DNA from 4 places in the Cutibacterium nasicola genome. Region 3 is predicted to be linked to each of the others. Evidence: riboswitches for the same ligand, from Rfam matches in the RefSeq annotation. Region 3 holds a riboswitch; each other region holds the start of a gene.

Region 1 (5,733 bases), 240 kb from region 3:
ACCACGTGTCCTCAGCGATCGCGAAGACCAACAGCGTCAATCGGGCCCAGGCAGTTGCCGAGGCCAGGAGACGCGGCTGGTTGTGAAGGCGGAGGTGCTCCCAGCTTTTGGAACCACCGATTGTCCAGGTCCGTGGCAGGCAGTTCAAGGAGGCACCGTGAAAGCGCCCGACACCCACTCCCCGCGTCGAACCAACACCAAACCTCCGACTCGTGGCTGCTCGTGTGGTGCGGTCCCGGTGCCCGTCACCACATGCCGTCAACCCAGAGCCCCGCATGAGGTGTCGGTCGGCTCCTGCTGGATTGGGCCGCACTGGTCGGTCCTTTCGTGGGGCGGGTACCAATCCCCTCTGGACCCTTCATCAGCGACTCCTCTCCTCATCAGTCCGGGCCGCTGCTCTAGGGTGTGGGCATGCTGTGTCATCGTGACCGTCGTCGTGGGCTCGGGTTGGCCGCCCGGGCAGTGGGGCTGGGAGTAGGTGTCGTCGCCGATCGGTTGTTCGGTGATCCGCAGGAACACCACCCGGTGGCGGTCTTTGGCAATGCCGCCGCTGCCCTCGAGAAGCGTGACTGGGCCGACTCCGTCGCGCGTGGCGGTGCTCATGTGGCTGCATGTCTCGTCCCTCTGGCCCTGTTGGGGGCAGGGGTCGAGAAGGTCACCGCGAAACACCCGATGCTGCGCGTGATCACGACGGCTGCGACGACCTGGGCGGTCATCGGGGCGACCTCGCTGGCCGACGAAGGTCAGCGAATGTACGTCCGGCTCGACGAGGACGACCTGGCCGGGGCCCGCGAGCAGCTGTCCCACCTGTGCTCCCGTGACGCCGACCAGCTCGACGAGCCGGAACTGGCTCGGGCGACCGTGGAGTCCATGGCCGAGAACACCGCCGACGCCGCCGTGGCATCCCTGTGGTGGGGAGCCGTGGCCGGAGTACCGGGAATGCTGGTACATCGAGGGGCGAACACCCTCGATGCCATGATCGGACACCACAACGAGCGTTACGAGAACTTCGGGAAGGTTGCCGCCCACCTTGACGATCTGCTGGATCTCCCTGCCGCCCGGCTGACCGGACTGTTCGCCTGCCTGCTGGCGCCCACCGTCGGGGGAGACCGGCGTCGGGCAGTGCAGATCATGATGCGTGATCATGGCCATCACCCCAGTCCGAACGGGGGATGGTGCGAGTCGGCCTGGGCGGGCGCCCTCGGGGTGCAACTGGGCGGACGCAATGTCTACTACGGCAATCGTCACGAGGATCGTCCCCTGCTGGGAGACGGCGCACGCCCGGACGGTCGGAAGGTCGCGGACGCTGCCGACCTCGTCACCGGGGTCACCGGGATGGCGACGGCTGCCGCCTGCCTCGGCGTAGCGGCCATCGCCCACCTCAGGTTCTACGGCGGCATCCTGCCTCGTCGTTACGACTCGAGCGCGAAGGAGAAGTGAGATGAGTGGAATCCTCGTCGCCGGAACGTCTTCTGACGCCGGGAAGTCGCTGGTCGTCACTGCCCTCTGCCGGGCCGCGTGGCGTCGTGGGATCGACGTCGTTCCTTACAAGGCCCAGAACATGTCGAACAATTCGATGGTCTGCCCCGACGGGTCCGAGATCGGCCGGGCGCAGTACCTGCAGGCCAGCGCCGCCAGGGTGACTCCGGAATCAGCCATGAATCCGGTGCTGCTCAAACCTGGCACCGATCGTCGCTCCTTCATCGTGCTGCGTGGCACGCCGGGAGGCGTGCTGGAAGCGGGACAGTACGCCACCGGACGACGTCACCTCGCGGAAGCCGCATGGGCCGCCTACGACGAGCTCTCCGCCGCCCACGACATGGTCATCTGCGAGGGTGCGGGCTCCCCGGCCGAGATCAACCTGCGTGCCGGTGACTACACGAACATGGGACTGGCAAGGGAGAAGAGCCTGCCGGTGGTGCTCGTCGGGGACATTGACCGCGGCGGGGTGCTCGCCAGCCTCTTCGGCACCTGGGCGCTGCTCGACGACGCGGACCGTTCCCTGCTGGCCGGGTACGTCATCAACAAATTCCGCGGTGATGAGTCCGTTCTCGCTCCTGGTCTGGAAGAGATCACTCGTCGCACCGGAATGCCGAGTTTTGGGGTGCTGCCCTGGGTCCCCGAGGTGTGGCTCGACGGTGAGGATGCGTTGGAGGTGGGACGCTGGCGTCACGACGGGAACTCCGTTTCCACCGACGATCTGCGGGTTGCCGTCGTCCGGCTGCCGAGAATCTCCAACGCCACCGATGTCGACGCCATGGCCGCCGAGGCCGGGGTCGACGTCCAGGTGACGACCAACCCCAACACCTGCGAACTGGCCGACGTGCTCGTCCTGCCCGGATCGCGGTCCACCGTGCGTGATCTGGAGTGGCTGAGGTCCACCGGAATCGCTGAGGTCGTGGCCCGCCGTGCCCGTCAAGGTCGCACTGTGCTGGGCATTTGTGGCGGCTACCAGATGCTCACCCGCCTCATCCTCGACCCCGAGGGTCAGGAATCGCCGACCGAGCGAACCGAGGGACTCGGGCTACTGCCGGTCGAGGTGACCTTCGGTGCCGACAAGACCCTGGCCATCCCGAGCGGATCCTGGCGGGGGATCGAGGTCGGCGGCTACGAGATCCATCACGGCCGAATGGATGTCGACCTGTCGGCGGGGGAGCCCTTCCTCGACGGAGTCCGCGTCGGAAGTGTCTGGGGGACGATGTGGCATGGTGCCTTCGAATGTGACGATTTCCGGCGCGCCTGGCTGGCCGAGGCTGCCGAGCATGCCGGATCGGCGTGGCGCCCGGTGGAGGGTGCCATCGGGTATGGGCAGCGCCGCGAGCAGATGATCGACGTGCTGGCCGACGCCGTTGAGGAGCATCTCGGTCTTGACCGTCTGTTCTCCCTGGCAGGCGGGAGCTGACCCCGGCCGTGTCGTGGTGTGGTGCCACGATGTGGGAGGATCGATACAACGACCGATCTCGAGGAAGCCGGTGTGAGTCCGGCGCGGTCCCGCCACTGTGACCATCGCCGCGGTGATGGCAGCCAGACACTCGAACGGTTCGTTGCGCACGTCATCGGGCGAGGACACCTGAGGAGGCCGTCATGAGCTATGCCCCTGTACATCCTGACCACAAGTCGGGACGAACCCTCATCGGGGTCGGAGTGGGGCCGGGTGACCCAGAGCTGGTCACCCTGAGAACCGTGCGCATCCTGCGCGAGGCTGATGTCATCCTCGTGCCCTACACCGAGGCCACCACCGACGGTCCCGGACGTGCCGAGACCATCATCACTGCCGTCGCCCCGGAGATCGTCGAGCGCATCAAGCGCATCCCCTTCTCCATGCGGGAGAGGTCTGGTGTCGGCGAGAAGCGCAGGGCCTCCTGGCAGGTATCCGCCGATGCGGCGATCACGGCCTTCGACGAAGGGGCTCGCACTGTCGCCCTGGCCACCGTCGGCGATCCGACGGTCTTCTCCACCTTCACCTACCTGCGCGCCAATGTCGAGGAGAGACTCCCCGACGTCAGCGTCGAGCTGAGCCCAGGTATCACCGCCATGCAGGCCCTGTCGGCGGCGTCCGGGCGCCCGCTGGTGGAGGGCAAGGAGGTCCTGGCCCTCGTCCCGGCCACCGTCGGGATGGAAAAACTTGGCCAGGTCCTCGACCTCGTCGACTCAGTGGCGATTTACAAGGGGGGACGCAAACTCCCAGACGTTGTCGAGCAGCTGCGGCAGCGGGATCGTCAGGCTGTCATCGGCACCGACGTCACGCTGGAGTCCGAGCAGATCGTCACCCTCGGTGAGGTCGCTGATACTCAGGCTCTGCCGTACTTCTCGACCGTCCTCACCACTCCAGAGCGCACCATCACGGGAGGAAAACTGTGAACGAACCTCAAGCTGCACGACCCACTCAGCACGCCTCTGAGAGGGTCTTGGAGGATCTGGACCACAACGCCATCGAGCCGCCTCCGGTACCGTGGCGGGAGATCCCCGAGGGAGCAGGCAGGGTCGTTTTCGTCGGTGCCGGACCGGGCGCTCCGGACCTGGTGAGCCTGCGCGGAGCCCGTGTCATCGAGACCGCTGACATCATCATCTGGGCCTCCAGCCTCGTTCACCCCGACATGGTGGCCCGTCACAAGGCGGGAGCCGAGCTCATTGACTCCGCCTCCATCCCGCTGGAGGACCTCGAGCCCCTCTACACCCGCGCCCGTGACGAGGGGCTGGTGGTGGCGAGGGTCCACACCGGTGACCCGTCCATCTATGGCGCCACCGCCGAGCAGCGCGACCTGTGTCGTCGCATCGGTATCGACTTCGAGACCATCCCGGGCATCTCGGCCTTCTCGGCCGCTGCCGCCCGGATGGACGTCGAGATCACCGTCCCAGAGGTATCCCAGTCACTCGTCCTCACCCGACTGGAGGGCGGGCGGACCCCCATGCCCGACGGGGAAACCGTCGCCTCCTTCGCCCGTCACGGTGCGACAATGGCGATCTACCTTTCCGCGGCCCGTAACAAGGCTCTTCAGGATGCCCTGCTGGAGGGAGGCTACCTGCCCGAGACTCCCTGCATCATCGGGTACGCGGTCAGCTGGCCCGAGGAAATCATGTTCCGCTGCGACCTGGCCCACCTCTCGGAGACGATGCGCAACCACAAGCTGTGGAAGCACGCCGTCGTCCTCGTCGGACCGGCCCTGGCAGAGGGCCCGATCAAGACTCGCAGCCACCTCTACCACCCCGGTTTCCGTCACGAATACCGCGGAGCTGACGCCCAGGCCCGCGCTGACCTCAAGGCCCACGGCACTCGCGGCGTCTACGACCAGAACCCCACGAACTCCGACACGAAGGACAATTCATGATTCGCGTCCACGGATATCTCGGTACCATTTCCGACTCCTTGCGCCAGGAGGTCGCCGATGCTGACCTCGTCGTCGGAGGTCAGCGTCACCTTGACGCCCTCAACGTTCCCGACGAGAAGCGTCAGAAGCTCGGCCTCATCGGCCCTGCCGTCGAGCGAGTTCAGTCCCTGCCCGACGACGCCAACGTCGTTGTCATCGCCTCCGGTGACCCGCTCTTCTTCGGTGTGGTGCGACGTATCCGCCAGGCCGGTCTCAAGGTCGAGGTCGTGACGGCCCCGACCTCCTTGCAGGCTGCTTTCGCCGCCGTGGCCTTGCCCTGGGACGACGCCCAGTTCGTCTCCTCACACTCCAAGGACATCGAGACCGCCATCCGGCTTGCCAAGATCCATCCCAAGGTGGGCGTGCTGACAGCCCCCAACCGAGGCCTGGCGGAATTGGTCGACGGGCTCGCGGGTCGCGGCAAGACCTTCGTCCTCGCTGAGAAGATCGGTGAGGAGGGCCAGCGGGTGCGTGTCCTCGACGAGGAAGCAGCCAGGGCCGTCATTGCTGACGCGGACATCCTCAGCCCCAACGTCGTGCTGGTCCTCGAGCATCATCCGGACTCCCCGGCGGCCCTGGGCATCAACCCGGAGCTGGCCGGTGACGTCAACGTCAATGCTCCCGAGGCCCCCCAGCCCGGCGTCGACACCAACCCGGACGGCTCGGACCGTGACCCGATCATCGGACAGATCATCAATTCCGACGCCGCGGCGGCCCACGCCGAGGCCATCGACCACGTGCTCAAGCGCGAGACCAAGAAGTACGTCGGACCGTCCCGCACCGGGCTGGCGGCGGCCTGGGGCGAGTGCGACCTCATCGTCTCCCACCTGGCCCTGGGTGCCACGACGCGCATCATCGCCCCGCT
Region 2 (5,733 bases), 670 kb from region 3:
ATGATCCGGGCAGTCGGGTCAGCGCCGGTGCTCGCCGCCTGCATCATGGCGGCCCCGGTTCCTGCGAGCATTCCCACCACGCACACCGCTGCCAGGGAGGCGACCTGGGTCCAGGCAGCGCGCGGGTTCTCCAGCACCTGACGGGCAGCGACCAGATCGGTCGCGCTCCTGGCTTTGTCGAGGCGGTGCTTGAAGTACATCGACAGCAGCTTGGGGCCGATGATGTTGGCGAGCTCGACGACGGCCGCCAGCACGATGGCGAGGAAGACGTACACACCGACCACGCCGGTCTGACCTCCCAGGACACTGAGCACAGTCTTCGAGGAGAGAATGACGAGGACGATGGCACCCCCGATGGCCAGCCGAATCCACGACACCGAGCGGGGTTGACTACGCATCCGCACCCCGAGGGGAGAGACGTCGACGCGGCGCAAGCCAATGGCGGAACTGATGAGGGCGAGGAGTACCAAAGCCAGGATGACCCCGGCCACCGGCGCAGGTTCGAGCAAGACCGATCCTGCCCCGATCTGGCTGCCGTTGAAGGACAACCGTCCCAGTGGTGGTACGCAGATGAGGTAGCCGACGATGCCGAGCAGGGATCCGACCAAGGCCTGCAGGCCAGCCTCGGCCAGGGTGATGACTCGCAGCAGACGGGAGGACGCGCCGACGAGTCGCAGGGAGGACAGCCGGTCGTCGCGGCGTCGGGCGGACAACCGTGCAGCTGAGGAGGCCAGGGTCGTCAGCGGCAACACCAGCAGAATGACGGCGATCGAGGACGTCAGCCGGTAGAAGACGGCGTTCTCCCCAGACAGGTGCCACATCATGACAGCACCGCCGGTGACGTCAAGGATGATCGTCGTGATGACCGCGAAAGCGACAACCGGGAGCCGCCAGGTGGAGTGGTCGGCGGCCGAGGCACGCAGGGTCATGGTGAGGATTGACGAGGTCGCCGGGCGTCCCGCTGTGGCCCCGAGTGGTTCGGGGATGCAGATCGACGGGATCTGCTGATCCGCGGTTCCTGGTTCAATGGCGGGCGTCGTGGTCATGGTCACCACTTCCCGTCGGAGTGACGCATCTCATCGGAGACGATCCGGCCATCCTGCAGGCGCAGGATGCGCTGGCAGCGACGGGCGACGCCCTCGTCGTGGGTGACGACGACGAGGGTCCGTCCCCGCCCGGTCGTCGCGGAGAGCAGGATGGACATCACCTCGACAGCGGTCGCCGAGTCGAGAGCGCCGGTCGGTTCGTCGGCAAAGACGATGGCCGGGTCGATGACCTGGGACCGCGCGATGGCGACCCGCTGGGCCTGGCCACCTGACAGCTGACCGATGCGTCGGTCCTCCATGCCTCCCAGCCCCATTGAGCTCAGCCACTGCGCCGCGTACCCGATGGCCTGCGATCGAGAGGCACCATTGAGCATGAGGGGAAGGGCGGTGTTCTCCACAGCGGTGAGCTCGGGCACGAGCATCCCCTGCTGGAAGACGAACCCCAGGGACTGGCGACGCAGCTGCGCCCGACCCTCATTGGAGAGGCTCTCGACGTTGATGACGCGGTCGGGCAGACCCAGCTCGATACTTCCGGAGTCGGTCGAGAGGATCCCCGACAAGCAGTGCAGCAGGGTGGTCTTGCCCGATCCGGACGGGCCCATGACGGCGACCGACTGGCCGGCCGGGACGGCGATGTCGACGTGGTCGAGGGCACGAGTCGTCCCGTAGGTCTTCGTCAGTCCGAGGGCGCGCAGGTCAGCGCCGCGGACAGATTCGGCGACGGCGTGAGGGTTGGGGCGGGTTGTCGTCAACATGTCATCCACTGTGCCGTCCGGGCCCCTCGTCGCACATCGTGCTGGCGGTCGAATCGGAGCGTCCTCCCGTGGTAGGAGGATGGCGATGCCACAGGATTGGTCCCGATGAACATGGGAGGCGCCGATGAGGATCAGTGATTACTTCGGACTGTGGGAGAACGATAGGAGATCGGACCCCGCGCGCAGATCTTTGGAACAGGAAAAGGCGTTTTGGCATGGGCACGCAGCGGTCTACGACCAGCACGCAGGTTTGACGTGCAGTTCCCTGGCTCAGATCGGCACCGTGACCAGCATCGTCGAACCTGAGTCATCGATCCTTGACGTTGGCGGCGGAACTGGACGGTTCGCGATTCCGCTGGCACAACGCGGCTGCCGTGTGACTGTCGTAGACCGTTCAGAGGACATGCTCCGTGTGCTTTCGGAGAATGCTGAAGCCGAGGAAGTCAAGATCGAGACGATCCAGGGGCAATGGCCCATGGACACAGGAAGGGTTTTCGACACCGTTCTTGCTGCATGGTCCTTGTACTGGGTCCTCGATCTGGCGGCGTCCTTGCGAGCATTGGTTCGGCAGGCTCGACGGCACGTCATCATTATTGACACCACTGGATCACCGACGGCCTGGGATCATGCCCTTGCAGCAGCACAGGGGGAAGATGTCCGTGTTTCACAGGCTCGCCATCTACTCCTTGCAGGTGGCCTCGCACAATTGGGGATTCCAGCAGAAATTAGAATTCTCGAGGAATATCGAGTTGTTTCTGAAGATGAATTGTACCATGAGGTCCAGACTCGAGGAGGTAATTTTTCCGAGGCGATCAGGATCATGGATTCCTATGCGATTGGATTCCCTCGCGGATGGAGGTGTAGACGCACAATTGGTCTGGTGCATGTAGATGCGAAGGGCCTTGTGGGGGCCCTGCCCGACATGCCTGTGTGAGGGGAGTGTCGATCAGTTCAAGGTCTTCATTGATAGGGTATGTGTGTCGGTAACCCAAATGGGTGTGAGGGAACTCCGGTGTGACTCCGGGGCTGACGCGCAGCGGTGACGGTGACCGTCTCGGCGTATGCCACTGGGCCAGTGAGGCCTGGGAAGGTGCTGAAACGGGTTGAACCCCAGTCCGAAGACCTGCCGATGAAAATCCACTCGACACAAGCTCGCGTCATGGCTTTTGGTTGGAAACCCTTACGTGGGGCCCATCTGTGACCGTTGGCGTGGGAACGGAAGGACCATTGCGATGGCGCGAAGGTACACGCGGAGGGTCGCTCTTGTCGCTGCATTAGTGATTCCTGTCTCATTCATGGCTGGTTGTGGGAGCGCCGTCACGGAGCAGAACGCCTCGACGGCGTCGTCCCACGCAACCGGTTCGAAGGCCGGGCACACGTCATACCCGCTGACGGTGGAGAGCTGTGGGGTGAAGCAGACGTTCGATTCCGCCCCGACGCGCGCAGTGACATTGACGTCGACGGCGACTGAGACGATGCTCGAGCTAGGGCTGGAGAAGAGCATGGTCGGGACGGCATACCAACGCACTCGCCCCATCGGTGCCCAATACAAGGAGGCCTACGACTCGGTGTCGGTTTTGGCCGCTGGGCAGCCTTCCATGGAGAAGCTTTTGTCCGTAAATCCTGATTTCGTGTATTCCGGGTACCCGGACGGTTTCTCAAGGAGCAACGGTCACACCCGGGAAGACCTACAGAAGATGGGGATCAAGACGCATCTCAGCCCTGTGGGATGCACCAATGAGGTCAAGGCCTTGGATGATGAGACCAAGGAGATCAGGACCATCGGCCAGATCTTCGATGTGAATGACCGAGCTGAGGCATCGATTCGAAAGTTCAACGACAAGGTCAATGCCGTCAAGAAGTCCGTGAAGGGGAAGGAGCGCCCCAAGGTGTTCCTCTACAACTCAGGTGAGGACGCCCCGACGACAGTTGGTGGGTGGGCCTATGCATCGGTGATGATCGATGCGGCGGGAGGCGAGAACATCTTCGCGAATGAACCGCTGCGGTGGGGAAAGATGTCGTGGGAGCAGGTTGCAAAAGCTGATCCAGACATGATTCTGATTTACGACTACAAGACCCCGAGTGTCGATCAGAAGATCAAGACGTTGAAGTCAATTCCGGCACTGAAGGACACCAAGGCCGTCAAGAACAATGCCTTCCCGGTGATCAGTCTCTCGTTGGCACAGCCCGGCCCGCGTTCGGCTGAAGGTATCGAGCAGCTTGCCAAGCAGTTCCACGGCTGATGATGGGTGCACGTGGTGGCATTGATGAGTCATCCACGGCTGTGAAACGGCAGGACGAACTCGTTGCTGTCCTCAATGCCCTTCCATCCGAGTCGGCATCTGTCGGGGAAGACAGGTGGCGTGGCGATTCGCATCGTGGACACCTGGTCATAGTCTTGTCCGTACTGGCCGTCACGTTGATTCTTGTCCTGGGACTCGCGCTGTCAATTGGCTCGGTTCATGTTCCCTTCGTCCAAGTATGGAAGGTCGTTGCGCACCGGGCTCTGCCGGCAGGTGTCGTCACCGTTGATTGGACTGCGTCGATCGACAGGATCGTTGCTGATGTCCGGCTTCCTCGTGTGCTCCTGGCGGCAGTCGCAGGGATGGCGCTGACCACTGTCGGCACAGTCGTGCAGGCGCTGCTTCGCAACCCACTGGCGAGCCCCACGGTGCTCGGCGTGTCGTCGGGAGCTGCAACCGGAGCCATTACCGTCATGCGGTTTGGTCTGCTCCTCGGTGGTGCGGTCTCTCTCGGGTTGGCCGCGTTCGCAGGCGCGTTCCTGACGCTTCTACTCGTCTTGGTGATCGCCAGACGGAGGCAAACCCTTTCTGCAGGCACGTTGGTTCTCACCGGCATGGCGGTTTCGGCCCTGTTGTCGGCAGTCAACAACTTCATGGTTCTGACCTCCCCGGATCCGCAACTGGCGTCGCAAGTCCTCTTTTGGAGTCTCGGAGGCTTCGGGGCCGCCAAGTGGGAGAACCTTCCCGTCCCCACCCTCGTCCTCGCTGTGGGAATGCTCTTATGCCTGGCTGAGGCGTCAAATCTCAACCTCCTTCTTGGTGGGGAAGGGACAGCGGGTTCTCTCGGCCTGGACGTTGATCGGTTCCGAACCTGGATGTTCGTTGTGGCAGCTGCAATTGTCGGTGTGACAGTTGCGGTGTGTGGCGTCATAGGATTCGTCGGCCTGGTGATGCCGCACATTACGAGGATGCTGGTTGGCGCAGATCACCGCCGAACCCTTCCCGTAGGACTGCTTCTGGGTGCGATTTTCACCGTGCTGGCGGATGTTGGGGCGCGGATGGCCATTGAGCCGCAGGAATTGCCGGTAGGTATTGTGACCGCGCTTGTCGGGGCTCCATTCTTCCTGTTCCTGTTGCGACGCACCTTGGGGGAGACGTCATGATCGTCAGTGGTGCAGAACTGGTGGTCGCGGGCCTGGGTGTCGACATCGAGGGGCGCCACATCGTCCAGGATGTCGACTTCGTCGCCCATCCCGGTCAGGTGGTGGGGATCCTCGGCCCCAATGGGAGCGGCAAGTCGACGATGCTGCGCTCAATCTTCCACTCGAGACGCCCTACGAAGGGGACGGTGACCGTCGATGGTGTCGATGTCTGGGCGCGAGACACGAAGTGGTCCTCCCGGCACATTTCGGTGGTTCTCCAAGAGACTCCCGCGGAGTTCCCGCTGACGTGCGGGGAAATCGTCCGGATGGGGAGGACACCTCACAAGAAGTCGTGGCGGTCGCTGAGCGAGGGCGACCTTGCCCTGTGCGGCGCAGCCATGGAGCTTATGGAGGTTGGAGATCTCGCGACGTCGACATTCTCACGGATTTCTGGAGGAGAACGGCAGCGGGTGACAATCGCGAGGGCGCTGGCGCAGCAGACCGGCCTGCTGATCATGGATGAACCGACGAACCACCTTGACATTCA
Region 3 (5,733 bases):
CCATGATCATCCAGCGCACAGCGTTGACCGGTACTCCCAGGGACATCGCGCTGACGTCGCCAAAGGCGAAAGCGTCAAGGGTGTGGCACAACGCCATCCCGGCGATGAGGGCCGGAACGGTGGCGACGGCCAGGGTGATCGTCGATCCCCATCTCAAACCGGTGAACGACCCGAGGGTCCAGGACAAGGCTGATCGAGCGGCGTTCGACTCGCCGAACACCATGATCATCATGGACACCGCCGCCCCGCACAACTGTCCGACGGCCACCCCAGCCAGGATCGTCCGGCTGGCGGGTAACTCCCCGGACTTGCCAGTGGCCATGGCCAGCACCATGATCAGGGCTCCGACCGCCCCACCGAATGAGGCCAGTGCCATGAGGACGGACTGCCCCAGAGCGCTGGAGATCCCGACGATAAGGACGAAGACCGCACCGACCGAGGCTCCACTGGAGATGCCGAGCAGATAAGGATCAGCCAGGTCATTACCCGTCAGGGTCTGCAACACCGCGCCACACATCGCCAGCAGGGCACCCACGGCCATTGACCCGATGACACGCGGGGCCCGCAGCTGCCAGACGATCTGATCGTCGAGAATAGTAACGTCGGCACCCTCGATGAGGCGGAATCGTCGGGCCATCACCTTCGCGACGTCATGGACAGGAAGGTGCACCGCCCCGATTCCCAGCACCACGAGGACACTACCGACCAGGGCGATGATGAAGCCGGCGACGATCAGCCAGCTGCGCCAGCGACTCACTTGCCGGCGATCTTCGCCAGACCGTCATTGAGAGTCTTGGCACCGTCCACGAGTTCGGCACCAGGGGTGCTCTGGGAGAACGGCACGGTGACGAATTTGTTCTCCTTGACGGCCTTCATCTGGCTGAGGACGGGGTCCTTCCTCATATAGTCGATCTTCGACGTCGCCGTGGACCAGCTGGCATCGGCGACGACGATGACGTCAGGATTGGATGCGACGATCTTCTCCCAGGAGCCGTCTGACCAACCGCCGTCCAGACTGGCGAACAGGTTCTTGGCACCCACCGCATCCATGAGGAGCTGCGGACCGCCATGACCGGCACCGATGAACGGGGTCTTGTCCCCGGAGTCGAACCACACGATGGACGTACCGGTGCCGTGCTTGTTCCCGGTGACCTCCTCGAGGGCATCGCGTTGCTCGGAAATAGCCTTGTCAGCAGCCTTCTTGGCGCCGATCAGGGTTCCGACCTCGCGCATCTCCTTCCAGACGTTGTCCCAGGTCGCCTCGACTGACGGCGTGCCCTTCGGGCAGCCGAAGGGACTGATATAGGTGGCAATTCCCTGCTTCTTCAGCTCATCGCGGGTACCGACAGCCTTGTCGGTGAAGGCACTGGAATACGACGACAGTGCCAGATCAGGCTTGGCAGCAAGGAAGGTCTCCTTGGACGGGTATTCCTTGGAGAGCACCTCGACCGAGTCATAGGCCTTCTTCCACTTCGTCGGGATGTCACTGTCAAGGTACGCGGTGCCGACGAGTTTGGACTCACCGCCGATGGCCAGCACGTCCTCGGTGGCTCCCTGGTTGAGGGTCACCGCCCGCGTGGCAGGCTTGTCAAGGGTGACCTGCTGACCGCAGTTGGTGATGGTGACCGATCCAGAAGCCGATACGGAGGCGGAAGCCGATGGTGAGGACGCGGAATCCTTGGGGGCACCGGCACATCCCGCGAGCAGGAGGGTGGAAAACACCGACGCCACGAGGGCGCGGCGAAGGAATGACGAGGTGACGGGCATGAGGAAACCAACTTTCTGTGTCCGGCGTGCGCGGCCGAGTACCGACAGGGCGTCGTCAGGTGGTCTTCGGGCTCGACCTCGTCTCCGTTCCCGGCTCCTTCCCAGTGCTCACGGCACCAGTGGCGTCGGCCGGGGCAGATCAGTCATACCGCTGCGCGTCAGCTCCGGCTTCTCACCGGATTCCAGCGCTGATGGGGGCACCAGCAACCTGACCCGAGGATGTTATCACCCCCTTCGTATACCCTCCGTCAGGGGTGATTCACCTCACTTGAACCGATCACCGAAACGAATCGTCGTCTTCCGGTAAAAACTTTGTTGTAGGCGGCTCGACGCGGGTCCCGCAGCCATCCCATTCCCCTGCGGCCGTACCGGGGACGAGGGTGCGCTTGACGGTCCTCGTGACTCGGCCACGCATCCTGTCCGAGATGGACTTGGACAGGCTGGGAGTGCGAATTCCGAACTTCATCGACCCGATGACTGGAGGACGAGCCATCCTGTAAGCCAGGTCGGATGCGGAGACATCCCCGCGTGAATGAGCAGCGAGGCGTGAAAATGCCTCGGGTCATGCCACCCCGACCTCGGCCACAGCTCGAGGCCCTCCACGGCGCGACGTCACGATCGCCCCAGATCCGCCCGGCCATACGCCAGACCACCCTGGTCGCCCACACCAGCCCCTCAGGCCCCCGCCAAAGCTCTCGCGCCGCCCCTCAAGGGCCTGTCTCGCGACCCGCCCCAGCGCAATCGTGCGCACCGCCCGGGGAGTCTTCGGAGGCCCCCAGGTGGCATCAGCGCCGCCGGACAACAGCTGTCGATCAATCCTCATGCGATCGCCAGCGACTCGATCCCATGTCAGTCCGCGTAACTCCCGCTGCCTCATGCCAGTCGCAGCCACCACCACGACCATCGACCGCTGACGTGGTGTCATCACCGTCGCGATGTGATCCACCTGGTCGATTGAAAGAATCGCCAGCTTCGACGGCCACACAGCTGGCAGGCGGACCCCCACGCGCGGATTGACCTCAATGATCTCGTCATCAACAACCTGTCGCGCCGACTCGCGCCAATCCAACCGCCCCGTCATCCACCGATGCATCCACTCATCCAGCGTCACACCGGCAGCTTTGACGGACTGACCTCATGCTCGCGGATCAGGGCCGCCGCCTCCTTGTGGGCACACGAGCGCCAATGGCGCCAACCGGTCGTCCACCCAGACCACCTGCCAACGCTTCCCACGGCTCCAACGTGCACTGCGCACCCTTTTACCGCCGTTAGGGTTGGCGTCGTTCCATCGATCCCGCACATTCCCCATCAGCGGGCAAGCTGGGCGACCCTGCCCCGGGTGACACCGAGAATGGACGCACACTCAGCCATCGTCAACCCCTGCGCGCGAAGCGTCCGCACAGCTTCGCGTGAGGCGACAGCGGCGGCTGCCTGGGCCTCGATGGCTGCGCGGGTTTGTGCCCGCGCAGCCATCGCCTGATCGTATCCGCCGATCTCGGGAATAATGGTGATGTCCCAATCGTCATGACTGGTGGCCTCGTCGAGGGTGTCGAGGTAGTCGCGTACCTGCCGGTCTGCCTGGTCGAGGGTGCGAACTTGGGTGCAATTGTCGTCGTCGAGGTGGAGTTCCCATCCTCCACTCCAGCGGATGGCGTGAACAGTGAGTTGGCTGGTCATGCTTTGCTCCTCTCGATAGCCGCGAGGGCTTGCCGGACGACGCCGGGGAAACTTCGCGGATGCGTGTAATGATCACCGTGTGCGAGCCGTTGGTCCACTTCACGTGGTCACCCTTGCCCGGCGTCGAGGTGAATCCGGCGCGGGACAGGAGCTTGGCGAGTTCGCGGTACTTCATCGGCTTGACCACAACCGACAGTCTACCCCTCCTAGACACGTGCGTTTAGGAGGGGTAGACATTCGGCTGGCCGTCGCGATGCCTTCATGCCCACCTCGCCATCAGCGACACCGTCTAGCGGGGGCTCCCATGCCACGCACCAGCCCTCGAGGGGGTCTCAATCTCGGCCATGGATGATCCATACCTCGATCATGACCATGGGGTGGGACACATCTCCGCCGATGGAGACGAACAACGTAGTCAGGGCCCAAGTGGTCATGTCCGCTTGGTCCCTGACTACTCGAGTGTGCCTGGCTGCACTGAGCTGCTAATGCAGGCAAATCCATTGATTCACGCCGGATATGTCTCCCCATCATCGACACCAGCCAGTTGGCGACTCTCAATTACTGGCAGCTTGTTCGATTTCGACCTGTTGCATCTCCAGCACAGCGTTTGGAGGTTCTCGTCAACCGACAGACCGCCCTTGGACACAGGAAAAATGTGGTCAACTTCAAGGAGCAGGTGAGGCTCTTGACTGAGCGAGACTCCGCAGCTCCTGCATGTGTAGTTATCACGAGACTTAATACGCTCACGGACCGCCGATGTCATCAAGGCTCGCTGGCCAGCTGCACTCGCCCTGTACTTCACTTTATCCGATACCGTTGATATCAGTTCATCCATGACATCGGTGGTCACTTTGATGTCAGTCTTCTGACTGCTGTTCCCGCCAGCGCTGACATACTCAAACCTGTATTTAGGATAGGGGACGTCAATTGAAGATAGATCAACGCCTACTTTATCCATGAACTTTTCATGGTAGTGCTTGAGGATGAACTTCGGAGGCGTGAGGTCAGTCTCGATCGCTCGCTCACGTTCGTGCAGGTTGTCGACAGCGTTCTCCAGCCTGGACATGCGATCTGCTATTCCTTCCAAGCGCTTCACTTCGTCCTCGGTAGTGCTAATCCCGAAATACTTGATGAGGTACTTGATGGGGTCCTCGGCCGCCTTCCTGACGACCTGGAGAGAGCAGTTGTGAACGTTCACCTCAGTCAGGTGAGCGACGTTCCTGTCGCGCCGGTATGCATGGCGACTCGTGTTTTCGGTCGTGGCAAGATGAGCGTTCCCGCCAGTCCTCGAGTACCCGATTTCAAGGGAACCATCTCCGCTGATCTCAGAAGCATACTGAACGATGTCATTGTGCTCATTGACGATTTCCTCAACCTGATTGGCGCGGGAGACAAACTTGTCCGACTTGAAGTAATGGACCATCATGGTGTACCGGATGATTCGATAAACAAGATAGGCACCAACGATAGCGGCGAATACATACCAAAAGTTAATAATTAGTACGATCACTACCACAATCACAATGACTACAATTAGCCACTCCATAACCCTGTCCAATCTGTTCGAGGGTGCCCGTACGGCAACCTCCTCACACCTCGGCCCATCCGCCGGGGTCTTGGTTTTCTTCGCCCGCCTCGTCGTGTTCAGCATGGCCGTGGCAGCGATGGCTATGTCGAAGAGGATGCTCTCTGGCGGACGAGAACAGGTTAATCATAGTCACATGTGAATCTGGATGACTTCGAATGTGATGACCTGACCGCCTGGACCATCGGACATGTGTTCGATGACCTCGATCGTGTATTCGGTAAGGCTTTCCCAGTTGACCTTTATGAAACCATCAGCTGTTTCAAGCTCGAGGTCTCGGCGATTGCCGACCGTGGCGGTTTTCCCAGTCAGGCTCATCTTCGCATCAGTGAGGGAGCGGTTGTCGATTGCAGTGACGGCACGTTGCGCATCGGATGCGTCGACATGTGTGCAGGCTGGCGGCGTCGACAAGTTGCTGCTCATCATGGCGGCAAGTCCAACACGCCGGTCACCCGGCTGGTCATCCACGCCACCTGCCCAGATGTCGGATTCCCGTCCGCCTCCAAGGCAGGCAGGGCCGTCTCGACGGCGAAGTATTTCGCGTCCACGCCGCGATCGGCATCAGCGCACCATATCTGCGACATCTCCACTACGGTGCAATGCCTGCCCGAGGAGACCATCGGCTACCACGCCCCACCCAACGCTCATTCCATCGGCATCGAAATCTGCTCCGGCGGCGGCTCCCGCACCTCATTTGCGAACCC
Region 4 (5,733 bases), 1.1 Mb from region 3:
CTCATGGCGTCAAGCTACCAACAACAGCGACTCCGCGAGGTCAAATGCGCCCAGGGAGCTCGACGTTGGCACAAGGCAGCTGCGAAGGCACCATTGAGATGCTGTATTTCGCCGATCATCCACCTCCGATGGGAGAACCATGCCGCACATCCTCGACGTCATCCTCATGGCTGGCCTCACCATGCGTGCGGTCGCCGGGTGGAGACGCGGGACCATCGTCGGAATGGCCAGTCTCATCGGGTTGGTCCTGGGGGTGTGGGCCGGCCTGTGGACCTCCGGCGTGGTCGCTGATGAGTTCTTTGACGAGAACTGGACCTGGCTGACCGCAGGTGCGGTACGCATATGCATCATCGTCGTCGCCGTCGAACTCATCCATGCCATCTGCGTCCACACCGCCCAACGCCTGCGCCGCGTATCCGACTCAGTTGGACTGGGCAACGTGGACCGCTTCGGCGGCTCGGTGCTCAATGTCATCGCAACAGCCCTTGTCGTGACGGTGGCGGCGACCACCCTCTCCCCCATCCTGCCGCCGCCATGGACCGAGGCCGTCGATGAATCGTCCGTCATTGCTCAGACCAACCGCGTCATCCCGGAGAGGGTCAACGACGCCGCGGCCCGACTGGTGGGACGGGCCGCAGACACCTTCCCGAGGGTCTTCGCCGGTGACGCCCCCAGCCTGCCCGCATCGGCTCCTGCCGATGACGCCGTCACCACTCCTGGGGTGCGGCGCGCAGCCCAATCCATTGTCAAGGTGCGGTCGCGGGCGCCACAGTGTGACAGGGCATCCGAGGGCACCGGGTGGGTGAGTTCCCGTCACCGGGTGGTGACGAACGCCCACGTCGTCGCCGGGTCCGAGCACGTCACCGTGCAGGTCGGCGGGGCCGGCGCCCGGCTGCGGGCCCGCGTCGTCTCCTACGACCCCGACACGGACCTGGCGATACTGGCAGTTCCCGATCTCGACGCCCCGGCCCTGACGATGGCGTCGAGTGTGGGCGACGGAGAGTCGACGATCGTCGCAGGATTCCCTCTCGACGGCCCGTACACCCTCGAGGCCGTGACGGTACGCGGGTCAATGCTGGCTCGCGGCGAGAACATCTACGGCACTGGCGCCGTCGTTCGCGAGATCCTTTCCCTGCGCGGTACGGTGCGCCCGGGCAACTCGGGTGGACCGCTGCTGACGACCGACGGCAAGGTTGCCGGGACGATCTTCGCCCGGTCCACGACCCAGCCGCAGACCGGATATGCGCTGTCGAACAACCAGACTCGCACGTTCATTCGTGGTGGGGTCAACGCCAACACCGCGGCATCGACCGGCCGATGCATCGTTGACTGAACCGGCGTCACCAGCTTTGGGCGCCCAACGTTCCCGCCTCGGGACGGCTCCGCGCACGTTTGCCGTCCTGACCTCTCGAAACGTCATCTGACAAGGCCCGACACCGACGTGGTGTTCCAGGGCCTTGAGCCACTCGATGATGCGTCAGGTCCCGACGACGTGTTCCATGCTTCAGTCCTGGTCCAGGCCCCAATAACATTGGGCCATGGCAGTGTTCATCGTCGAAACCCATTACGACCCCGCCCATTCCGAGGAGCGCATGGCCGCGCGCCCGGCCCACCTCGAGAATCTTGACGTGATGCGCGAGCGTGGCCAACTCGTCAACGCAGGCCCGCTGGCCGACGGCAGCGGCGCGGTCCTCATCTACACCGTGCCTGACCGTGGTGCCCTCGACCGTCTGCTTGAGGCTGACCCCTATCCCAAGACGGCTGTCCAGGTGACCTCCGTCCGTGAGTGGACGCCCAATTTCAGCTTCTGAGCCGGACCGTGGTTGACCGGCGTGGTGTCATGGAGTCATGACATCACCGAAGCTCTTCCAGCCTCTCACCCTTCGTGGACTGACGATTCGCAACCGTGCCTGGTTGCCGCCGATGTGCCAGTACGCCGTGGATTCCATGGATGGCATCCCAGGCACCTGGCATCTCGTCCACTACGGCTCGTTCGCTGTGGGTGGTTTCGGTCTCATCGTCGCCGAGGCCACCGCAGTGAATCCCGAAGGTCGCATCAGCCCTTGTGACACCGGGTTGTGGAATGACGATCAGGTAGCGGCCTGGCGCACGGTCACCGACGCCGTTCACGAGCTGGGCGGCAAGATCGCCGTGCAGCTCGGCCACGCCGGTCGCAAGGCCTCCACCGAGAAGTGGTGGCCGGGATTCCATGGTGGTGTGGTGCCTCCCGAGCGCGGCGGCTGGATTCCGGTCGGCCCGACTGACGCGCCTGCTGACGGCAAGCAGTACGTCGGTCTGCCCGTCACTGCCCTTGACGAGGACGGCATCGCGAAGGTCATCGACGACTTCCGCACCGCTGCGACACGTGCCGTGGAAGCTGGGTTCGACGCCGTCGAGATTCACAGCGCCCACGGTTACCTGCTGCACCAGTTCTACTCACCGCTGTCCAACACCCGCGCCGACGGTTGGGGCGGTGACTTCGACGGACGTGTTCGCCTGCCGTTGGAGGTCGCGAAGGCTGTGCGTGGGGCCATTCCTGAAGACATGCCCTTGCTGGCGCGCCTGTCGGTCACTGACTGGCGGGACGACGGCTGGCAGGTGAAGGACTCCGTCGAACTGTCGCGGCGCTTCGCGAAAGCCGGGGTCGATCTGCTCGACGCCTCCTCAGGAGGCAATTCGTCGGCCCCCATCCCCGTCGCCCCGGCCTACCAGGCTGACCTGGCGGCTCGGGTGCGCGCCGAGGCGGATATTCCCACAGCCACCGTCGGCATGATCTGGACCCCACAGCTGGCCGAGGAGCTGCTGGAGAAGGGCAGCGCCGACGCCATCATGGTGGGACGGGCGGCTCTACGCGACACCAACTGGCCGTTGCGTGCCGCCCATGAGCTGGGTGTTCCCAACGAGGACGCCCCATGGCATCCGGCCAGGTTCCGTGGGGCGTGGCGCTGACGCGACTGACGATCCCGTCGCCGGTCGACCGTCAGCGATTCCACTTCTTCCTGAGCCTTGCGTACTTCTTGGATCCAGGGCCGTGGATGTCAACATCGCTGAGGATGCTCGTCCCGCGCAAGGTGAGGACAGGGCCATCCAGCCCCGGCTGGGAGAGTCCGCGAACCGTGAGGTCTCCGAGCACTCGCGACATCGAGTCCTCGATGCGCACCCCGTCGGGCACCAGGAAAGTCGCGTCACACATGACGATCGTCAGGTCAATGGTGATGTGACGACTTGCCCACGGCATGGAGGTCAGGTCGAAGCACGGATCCCCCATGAACCCGGTGACGGTGGTGAGTTTGGCCATCGTCCGTCCCGAGGCCCAGACCGTGTCGCTCATGATGCAGGTCATGTGGTCAGCCTCCGGACCGGGGACGATCCGCACCGCCTCGCCGTGGCCAGGATGAGCGGGGACGGCCACACTCCCGACCGTCGCGCCAAGGTCAGAGAGCAACCCGCCCAGATCGCCATAGGTACGGGCCTGCAGAGCAGCCTCCACCCTCTCCGCATGCTCGTCGCGAGTCAGCTTTCCCAACGTCCATGCCTCGTCGAGGATGTCCGATGCCCGGGCGCGCTCGGCGTCACCAATCCGCCAGTCATCGGGAATCGTCACGTCGCAAGTCTAGGACAGCCACACACACCCAAGGCTCTCCAGGCCTCGCGTTGACTCGCCTTGATCAGCGTTCATATAGTGACAAGTGCACGTGGTTCCCGTGTTCGCACGGGCTAAGAGGGAATCCGGTGTGAATCCGGAGCTGCCCCGCAGCGGTGTACGAGAACGACCGCCGTCATCACGCACTGTGCTCCGGCATGGGAAGCGACGGCCAGTAGGCAACAAGTGCTCGTGAGCCCGAAGACCTGCCAGGTGTGGTCCCGCAACCGCGGGGCCCGGTTCGCGATCTCGCGGGAAGTATCGCAGCGTTCATGGGGACCAGTGTCCCTGCCGCATTCCGCCCGGTCGCGTGCCCACGGCATCGCACGGAGGAATTGCAATGAGCGCCGACCCCATCTCAACCATTCGCGTCCGCAAACGTGACGGATCGCTGGCTCCCTACGACGGCAACGAAGTCGCCGCGTCCATCATCGACTCAGCCCGCGGGCTCGATGATGCCGTCGCCCGGGCGACTCTGCTGCAGGCCGAGGTGGAGATCACACTCTTCGACGGCATCACCACCGATGCCCTTGACGAGGCCGTCATCCAGGTGGCTCTGGGCAATGCCAAGGACGACCCTGCCTTTGACACCATCGCCAGCCGGATCGCCGTCAAGAAGCTGTACAAGGAGGTCTTTGGCAACACCCACGACGATCTGGGTGACGTCGACCCGACACGCGTGCGCAACCTGCACCGTGCTTGTTTCCCGCGCACGATCGGAAGACTCGTCGCAGCAGGGCGCCTTGACGAGCGCCTGGGGCGAATCTTCGATCTTGACGTCCTCGCATCAGCCCTCGATCCCAGCCGTGACGACCTCATCGGATTCACTGGTGTGCGCACCGTGGTCAACCGTTACCTCTTGCGCACCCCCGACCAACGCGCCTTGGAAGTGCCCCAGTACTTCTGGATGCGTGTGGCGATGGGTCTCAGCCTCACCGAGGACGACCCCACATCCTCCGCCCTCGCCCTCTACGACTCCATGAGCAACCTACGTCACCTTGCCGCCGACTCCACCCTCGCCAACGCCGGGACGCCGTCCGCCCAGCTGTCCACCTGTTTCGTGATGCGCACCGAGGACGACCTCGAGCACATCGCCCGGACGATCCGCGACGTCATGCGGATCACCAGGGGCACCGGAGGTATTGGGCTGTCGATGTCGGACCTGCGCTGCCAAGGGTCACCGATCCGCTCCGACACCACTGCGTCAACCGGTCCGATCCCCTTCATGCACACCATCGACTCGACGCTGCGGGCAGTCTCCCGGGGAGGCAAACAGCTCGGCGCGCTGTGCTTCTACATGGAGAACTGGCACATGGACTTCCCGCAGTTCCTCGACCTGCGGCAGAACTCCGGTGACCCGTACCGACGCACTCGTACCGCCGGAACCGCGGTGTGGATCTCCGACGAGTTCATGAAGCGGGTCGCCAAGGACGAGGACTGGTACCTCTTCGACCCCGCCGAGACCCCCGATCTCACCGAGCTCACCGGGTCTGAGTTCTCGAAGAGATATGCGTACTATGTCACACAGGCCGACGCCGGGAAGATCAAGAGGTTCCATCGCACCACGGCTCGAGAACAGTTCCGGGCCATCCTGGTGAGCCTGCAGACGACGTCGCACCCGTGGCTGACGTGGAAGGACAGCGTCAACACCCGCGCGTTGAACAACAACACCGGGACGATCCACGCCTCGAATCTGTGCACCGAGATCTGCCTACCCCAAGATCGCGACCACACCTCGGTGTGCAACCTGGCGTCGGTCAACCTTGCCGGGCACCTCGTCGGGCCGCGCAAGAAGCGTCGCATCGACTGGGAGCACCTGGCCGCCACCACCCGACTGGTGATACGTCAGCTCGACGACCTCGTCGACATCACCGCTTCGGCGGCGCCGCAGGCCGAGCGATCAAACGTGGAGAACCGGGCCATCGGCCTGGGCATCATGGGGCTGACGGACATGCTCGAGCAGGTGCGGATTCCCTACGACTCCCCTAATGCCTACGACATCGTCGACCAAGTCATCGAATTCATCAGCTGGCACGCCATCGACGCCTCCGCCGATCTGGCCGCCGAGCGCGGGGCCTACCCGATGTTCG

The links. Region 3 has a riboswitch for cobalamin ahead of ACUCCZ_RS07455 (ABC transporter substrate-binding protein). Riboswitches for the same ligand answer to the same signal wherever they lie in the genome.
Region 1: another riboswitch for cobalamin. It lies ahead of cobI (precorrin-2 C(20)-methyltransferase); the one in region 3 lies ahead of ACUCCZ_RS07455 (ABC transporter substrate-binding protein).
Region 2: another riboswitch for cobalamin. It lies ahead of ACUCCZ_RS10630 (ABC transporter substrate-binding protein); the one in region 3 lies ahead of ACUCCZ_RS07455 (ABC transporter substrate-binding protein).
Region 4: another riboswitch for cobalamin. It lies ahead of ACUCCZ_RS00325 (ribonucleoside-diphosphate reductase subunit alpha); the one in region 3 lies ahead of ACUCCZ_RS07455 (ABC transporter substrate-binding protein).

Annotation. Positions count from the first base shown of each region.
Region 1 covers NZ_CP199745.2:1,836,896-1,842,628, reverse strand. Annotated here, with positions in the region: gene ACUCCZ_RS08695 (response regulator transcription factor) at 1-86, shown strand, start outside; gene ACUCCZ_RS08690 (CobD/CbiB family cobalamin biosynthesis protein) at 526-1,440, shown strand; gene ACUCCZ_RS08685 (cobyric acid synthase) at 1,442-2,902, shown strand; cobalamin riboswitch at 2,919-3,146, shown strand; gene cobI (precorrin-2 C(20)-methyltransferase) at 3,133-3,861, shown strand; gene cobM (precorrin-4 C(11)-methyltransferase) at 3,858-4,829, shown strand; gene cobJ (precorrin-3B C(17)-methyltransferase) at 4,826-5,733, shown strand, end outside.
Region 2 covers NZ_CP199745.2:2,268,414-2,274,146, reverse strand. Annotated here, with positions in the region: gene ACUCCZ_RS10645 (FtsX-like permease family protein) at 1-1,055, opposite strand, end outside; gene ACUCCZ_RS10640 (ABC transporter ATP-binding protein) at 1,049-1,801, opposite strand; gene ACUCCZ_RS10635 (class I SAM-dependent methyltransferase) at 1,926-2,735, shown strand; cobalamin riboswitch at 2,766-2,946, shown strand; gene ACUCCZ_RS10630 (ABC transporter substrate-binding protein) at 3,097-4,044, shown strand; gene ACUCCZ_RS10625 (FecCD family ABC transporter permease) at 4,044-5,207, shown strand; gene ACUCCZ_RS10620 (ABC transporter ATP-binding protein) at 5,204-5,733, shown strand, end outside.
Region 3 covers NZ_CP199745.2:1,596,791-1,602,523, forward strand. Annotated here, with positions in the region: gene ACUCCZ_RS07450 (FecCD family ABC transporter permease) at 1-757, opposite strand, end outside; gene ACUCCZ_RS07455 (ABC transporter substrate-binding protein) at 754-1,767, opposite strand; cobalamin riboswitch at 1,809-1,994, opposite strand; gene ACUCCZ_RS07460 (hypothetical protein) at 2,330-2,860, opposite strand; gene ACUCCZ_RS07465 (antitoxin HicB) at 3,076-3,444, opposite strand; gene ACUCCZ_RS07470 (HNH endonuclease) at 3,950-5,095, opposite strand; partial or broken gene ACUCCZ_RS07475 (N-acetylmuramoyl-L-alanine amidase) at 5,444-5,733, shown strand, end outside.
Region 4 covers NZ_CP199745.2:74,122-79,854, reverse strand. Annotated here, with positions in the region: gene idi (isopentenyl-diphosphate Delta-isomerase) at 1-5, opposite strand, end outside; gene ACUCCZ_RS00345 (MarP family serine protease) at 140-1,333, shown strand; gene ACUCCZ_RS00340 (YciI family protein) at 1,539-1,811, shown strand; gene ACUCCZ_RS00335 (NADH:flavin oxidoreductase/NADH oxidase) at 1,849-2,949, shown strand; gene ACUCCZ_RS00330 (DUF1707 SHOCT-like domain-containing protein) at 2,981-3,604, opposite strand; cobalamin riboswitch at 3,680-3,871, shown strand; gene ACUCCZ_RS00325 (ribonucleoside-diphosphate reductase subunit alpha) at 3,984-5,733, shown strand, end outside.